2 linked regions of the Nordella sp. HKS 07 genome follow. The protein of the gene in region 1 interacts with the protein of each later gene in a pairwise test. Links are inferred from orthologs where the notes say so. Each region holds a gene or a part of one and is shown on either strand. Other genes may lie near its edges.

Region 1 (3,256 bases):
GTCCGCCAGCACGCGCGCCAGTTTCTCGCGGTCGAGAGTCTGGATACAGTCGAACAGCGCCACGGCGTCGGCCGCCTTGTTGGTCTGCAGGGGGCCGATCAGGTGCAGTTCGATGCCGCCATAGCGTGATTTGAGCTCCGGCCATTTGAGCTTGCTTTCCTGGACCCGGTTCTCGCCAAAGACCCGCTGGCCGGCTTCGATGACGGGCTCGACGGCCGGAGCCTCGAAAGTCTTGCTGACGGCGATCAGGGTGACGTCTGCCGGGCGCCGGCCGGCTTCCGTGGCGGCGACCGCAATGCGCTGGCGCACCTGGGCGAGGCCGGGATGGTCGGAATCGACGTCAAGATGGGCGGGATGGCGGCTCATGGCCCGCGATATACGCGGCTTGCGGGGCTTTGCAAGTGCTGGTACTTCCAAACCGCCCAACTGGATGAGAGCGATTTTGAGCACCGAACGTTATAATCCGCGCGAGACCGAGCCGCGCTGGCAAAAAGCCTGGACCGACAGCCACGCGTTCGAGGCGCGCCACGATCCCGCGCGGCCGAAATATTACGTGCTCGAAATGTTTCCCTACCCGTCGGGCCGCATCCACATGGGCCATGTGCGTAATTATGCCATGGGTGACGTGCTGGCCCGCTTCCGCCGCGCCGCCGGCTACAATGTGCTTCATCCGATGGGCTGGGACGCCTTCGGCATGCCGGCCGAGAATGCCGCCATCGAACGCGGCGTGCATCCCAAATCCTGGACCTATGACAATATCGCGGCCATGCGCGCCCAGCTCAAATCGCTCGGCCTGGCGCTCGACTGGAGCCGCGAAATCGCCACCTGCGATCCTTCCTACTATCGCCACGAGCAGGCGATGTTCATCGATTTCATGAAGGCCGGGCTCGTCGAGCGCAAGGTCTCCATGGTCAATTGGGATCCGGTCGACCAGACGGTGCTCGCCAATGAGCAGGTGATCGATGGCCGCGGCTGGCGCTCGGGCGCCCTCGTCGAGAAGCGCGAGCTGGCCCAGTGGTTTCTGAAAATCTCGGATTATTCCGAGGAGCTGCTCAGGGCGCTCGACGGGCTCATCAACTGGCCGGAGAAGGTGCGCCTGATGCAGGCCAACTGGATCGGCCGCTCGGAAGGCATGCGCTTCTCCTTCGTGCTGGAGGACGAGACCGGTCGCGAGCTCAAAGACAGGCTCACCGTCTATACAACGCGTCACGACACGATCTTTGGCGCGAGCTTCTGCGCGCTCTCGGCCGACCACGTGCTGTGCCGCGAGCTGGAGCCGACGATTCCGGGCCTCGCCGAGTTTCGCCGCGAGGTTGCCGCGCTCGGCACCAGCGAGGAAACGATCGAACGCGCCGAGAAGAAGGGCTTCCCGCTCAAGCTCTACGCCCGCCACCCGTTCCGCAAGGATGTGCGCCTGCCGGTCTATGCCGCCAATTTCGTGCTGATGGGCTATGGCGAAGGCGCCATTTTCGGCTGTCCCGCGCATGACCAGCGCGATCTCGATTTCGCGCGCAAATATGGCCTCCCGGTCATACCGGTGGTGGCGCCCAAGGGAACGGATCCGAATCAATTCGCCGTTGGCAACGAGGCTTTCCTGGAGAAGGAGGGCGACCATACGGTCCTGATCAATTCCGATTTCCTCGACGGCATGACCGTTCCCGAGGCCAAGGAGGCCATTGCCACGCGCATGGAAGTCATGGGTATCGGCGAGCGCAAGGTGAACTACCGCCTGCGCGACTGGGGCGTGTCGCGCCAGCGTTATTGGGGCTGTCCGATACCGGTCATCCACTGTGCCAGCTGCGGTGTCGTGCCGGTGCCGAAACACGACCTGCCGGTGACGCTGCCCGAGGACGTCACCTTCGATAAACCGGGCAATCCGCTGATGCATCACCCGACCTGGAAGGACACGACCTGTCCGGCCTGCGGCGGCAAGGCCCGGCGCGAGACCGACACTTTCGATACGTTCATCGACTCTTCCTGGTATTTCGCGCGCTTCTGCTCGCCCGGGGCCGACGTGCCGGTCGACCGCGAGGAAGCCAAATACTGGATGCCGGTCGATCAATATATCGGTGGCGTCGAACATGCGATCCTGCATCTGCTTTATTCGCGCTTCTATTCCCGCGCCATGACGCTGACCGGCCATCTCGACATGAAAGAGCCCTTCGCCAGCCTGTTCACGCAAGGCATGGTGGTGCACGAGACCTACAAGACCGAGGCCGGCGAATGGGTCCTGCCCGCCGAGGTGGTGCATCAGGGCGACGGCTTCGTGCATGCCAAGACCGGCGAGAAGATCCTTGCCGGCGGCATCGAGAAGATGTCGAAATCGAAGAAGAATGTGGTCGATCCGGAAGCCATCATCGAGCGTTACGGCGCCGATACGGCCCGCTGGTTCGTTCTGTCCGACACGCCGCCCGAGCGCGACATCGAATGGACCGAGACCGGCGTCGAGGGCGCCTGGCGCTTTACCCAGCGGGTCTGGCGGCTTGTGGCGGATGTCCAACAGAAAGGCGCCCCTAAGGGGACCGCCGTGCCGGAGGGCGTCGCCGGCGAGGCGCTGGAATTGCGCCGCGCCACCCATATGGCGATTGCGGCCATGACCGAAGACCTGAACGGTCTGCGCTTCAATCGCGGCATCGCGCGCATCTATGAGCTGGCCAATGCCCTCGCCGCGGCGTTGCAGAAGAACGACCTTTCGGACGGCATGCGTTTCGCCTTGCGCGAGGCGGGCGAGACCTTTGTCGTCCTCATGGCGCCGATGATGCCGCATCTGGCGGAAGAATGCTGGCTTGTGCTGGGCCACGAGACCCTGGTGGTCGACCAGCCCTGGCCCAAGGCCGACCCGGCTTTGACGACCTCGGACGAAGTGACGATTGCGGTGCAAGTCAATGGCAAGCGGCGGGACGAAATTCGCTTGCCGAAAGGCCTGCCGCAAGCGAAAGTGGAACTGGCGGTCCTGGCGCTCGAAAATGTGAAGCGCGCGCTCGACGGAAAGCCCGTACGGAAAGTCGTCGTCGTTCCGGATCGTATTGCCAATGTGGTGAGCGGTTGAGAGTCATGAAGCCCTGGCGGATCCTGGTTGTTCTCCCGCTGCTGCTGCTGCTCGGCGCCTGCGGCTTCCGGCCGCTTTACGGCACTGACGGCGTGTCTTCGGGTGTTGCCGGCGACCTTGCCTCGGTGGCGATTCCCGAACCCAAGTCGCGTCTTGACCAGCTCATCCGCAACGAGCTCTTGTCGACGATGCGGCCGGCGGGCACGG
Region 2 (2,992 bases), 4.4 Mb from region 1 along the record:
CAGGACGGGCCGGGGCAACTGGCCGGGCGTCAGGGCCGAGAAGCTGATGGAAGACTCCGTGATCGTTGTCGCAGCGCCGCGGATCGCGGCGCGCTTGCAAACCCCGGCGGACATCAAACGGGCCACGCTGTTGCACGATGAAGTCACGGCGATCTCCTGGGCCGACTTCACCGAAGCCCTTGGGCTCGCAAGACCGGATTGGGCGACGCGAGGACCACGGCTCGCCTCGAGCCTATTGCTGTTACAGGCGGCGGTCGCCGGCGAGGGCATTGCCCTGGTACCGGCGCGGCTTGCCGAGGCGCATCTCGAACAAGGAAGCTTGGTCCAGCCTTTCACCGTGAGAGTCGACGACAGGCTCGCACACTGGCTGGTGCGCCCGCAACGCGAGCTGTCGTCACCCGCGATCCGGGCCTTCACCACATGGCTGCGAAGGCAGGCCGGGAAAAAGAGCTAACCGCCGACGCGGCGGAACCACTCGTCCTCATCGATCACCTCGACGCCGTGCTTCTGCGCGTCCTTGAGCTTCGAACCGGCGCCGGGACCGGCGACCAGAAGATCGGTTTTCTTCGATACCGAGCCCGCCACCTTGGCGCCGAGCCGTTCCGCCATGGCCTTGGCCTCCTCGCGCGTCATCTTTTCGAGAGCGCCGGTGAAGACGACGGTCTTGCCGGAGACCGGGCTCTGCCGCACCGCTTCGAGCGGCGCCGCGCTCACCTGTGCCAGCAGTCTGTCGAAGACCTCGACATTATGCGGCTCACCGAAGAAGTCGACGACCGCTTCGGCGACGATGGGGCCGATGCCTTCATGCGACAGAAGCTCCTGATAGGCCTCCTCTTCCTTGCCCTTGGCGGCCGCGCGCATGGCTTCGCGCAGCGCCTCCGCCGTTCCATAGGCGCGCGCCAGAAGTCTCGCATTGGTTTCGCCGATATGGGGTATGCCGAGCGCGAAGATGAAGCGGTCGAGCCCGATCTCGCGCCGCGCATTGATCGCGACGAAGAGGTTGCGCGCACTCGTTTCACCCCAGCCTTCGAGCTCCGCGACCTTCACCTTGCGCTCTTCCAGCGTGAAGATGTCGGGCGGCGACGCGATGAAGCCGAGCGAAAGGAACTCCTCGATCACCTTGTCGCCCATGCCCTCGATATCGAAGGCGTTGCGCGATACGAAGTGCTTCAGGCGCTCGGCGCGCTGGGCAGCACAGATGAGGCCGCCGGTGCAGCGCCGGACCGCGTCGACCTTGCCGGTCTTCTCATTGACCTCGCGCACCGCGTGGCTGCCGCAGACCGGACAGGTGGTCGGGAATTCGTACGGCTTGGCGCTTTTGGGCCGCTTGTCCTCGACGAAGCCAAGGATCTGCGGAATGACGTCACCGGCGCGCTGCACGATCACCGTGTCGCCGATGCGGATGTCCTTGCGCTGGATCTCATCCTCATTGTGAAGCGTCGCATTGGCGACGACGACGCCGCCGACGGTGACGGGCTTGAGCCTCGCCACCGGCGTCATGGCGCCGGTGCGGCCGACCTGGATGTCGATGCCTTCGAGGATCGTCATCGCCTTTTCGGCGGTGAATTTATGCGCGAGACCCCAGCGCGGCGCCCGGCTGACGAAGCCCAGCCTTTGCTGCCAGTCGAGCCGGTTCACCTTGTAGACGACGCCGTCGATGTCGTAGCCGAGATTGGCCCGGTCGGCCTCGATCTGGTGATACTGCGCCAGCAACTCGTTGGCCGAATGGCAGAGCTTCATCAGCGGATTGACCGGGAAGCCCCAGCGCTTGAAGGCCTGGATGACGTCCCATTGCGTAACGCCCGGCAGTTTCGACACCTCGCCCCAAGTGTAGGCGAAGAAGCGCAAGGGCCGGCTTGCGGTAATAGCCGGATCGAGCTGGCGCAGCGAGCCTGCCGCGGCATTGCGCGGATTGGCGAAGACCTTTTCGCCGGCTTGAATCTGTTTCTCATTCATCCGGGCGAAGTCCTTGTGGGACATATAGATTTCGCCCCTGACCTCGAGCACGTCCGGGACGTCCTTGGCCGTGATGTGATTGGGGATGTCCTTCACGGTGCGGACATTGAGGGTGACATTCTCGCCTTCCGAACCGTCGCCGCGTGTGGCGCCCTGGACGAGCTTGCCCTTCTCGTAGCGCAGCGACAGCGACAGGCCGTCGATCTTGGGCTCGGCCGTCACATCGATGGGCGCGTCCTCGGCGAGATTGAGGAAGCGGCGGATGCGACCGAGGAACTCCACCACATCTTCATCCGAGAAACCGTTGCCGAGGGAGAGCATCGGCACGCGGTGCCGGACCTTGCCGAATTTAGCCTGTGGCGCCGCCCCTACCCGCTGCGAAGGCGAGTCGTCGCGTATGAGTTCAGGAAAGCGCGCCTCGATCGCCTCATTGCGCAGGCGCAGCGCGTCGTAATCGGCGTCGGAAATCTCCGGCGCGTCCTCACCGTGATAGCGCTCATCGTGATGCGCGATCTCGGCGGCAAGCCGCTGCAATTCGCTGGCGGCTTCCTTCTGGGTGAGCTTGTCGACGGTCTTCTTGGCGGCAGGGGTCATGGTTCGGCGGCTCGTTTCCTTCCGAAGGCGAATAGAACAAATCCCGCCAAAGTTGAAGGCTTTGGCGGAAATGACTTGTTCCAGGATAGCCGGACGAGCCCCTTAACCTGTCAGGATCAATTCTCCGGCCCGCCGACGATCTGGCGCGCCGTCGCCTCGATGAGCTTGCGCACCCGTTCCGCCTCCTCCGTGGTCCACGGACCGCGCCGCATATGGAGCGACTGCTTCAGCGTCCGCATCGCTTCGCGCACCGATTCCGGCGTCGAATGCATAGCGAAGGCCTGGGCGGCGAGATCCATGCGTGCCTGGATGCCCTTGAGCGGGACGCTGTTCTCCTCCAGGAACTGTCGGCCCGCTTCGGTCGCCTGATAGAGCTTCTTGGTGCCGCTCTGGCTTTCCGTCACGATGTAATCCTGCTCCTCGAGCAGCGTCAGTGTCGGAT

Evidence for each region. Proteins that work in one complex are often made in the same cells at the same time.
Region 2: the proteins of leuS (region 1) and ligA interact in binary tests that used the Escherichia coli proteins (3 or more experiments, as listed by UniProt). The link is inferred for Nordella sp. HKS 07 from one-to-one orthologs.

The regions. Positions count from the first base shown.
Region 1 is NZ_CP049258.1:2,347,346-2,350,601, forward strand. What follows is about bases 65-3,249. They hold leuS (leucine--tRNA ligase), read left to right. Parts: upstream 65-430; coding sequence 431-3,049; downstream 3,050-3,249. Other genes in these bases: G5V57_RS10945 (YggS family pyridoxal phosphate-dependent enzyme), read right to left, coding at 65-366; lptE (LPS assembly lipoprotein LptE), read left to right, coding at 3,055-3,249. In the rest of the region: more of G5V57_RS10945, read right to left, coding at 1-64; more of lptE, read left to right, coding at 3,250-3,256.
Region 2 is NZ_CP049258.1:6,764,123-6,767,114, forward strand. What follows is about bases 1-2,921. They hold ligA (NAD-dependent DNA ligase LigA), read right to left. Parts: upstream 2,551-2,921; coding sequence 451-2,550; downstream 1-450. Other genes in these bases: G5V57_RS32075 (LysR substrate-binding domain-containing protein), read left to right, coding at 1-454; G5V57_RS32085 (PadR family transcriptional regulator), read right to left, coding at 2,667-2,921. Also shown: more of G5V57_RS32085, read right to left, coding at 2,922-2,992. UniProt on the Escherichia coli protein: DNA ligase that catalyzes the formation of phosphodiester linkages between 5'-phosphoryl and 3'-hydroxyl groups in double-stranded DNA using NAD as a coenzyme and as the energy source for the reaction.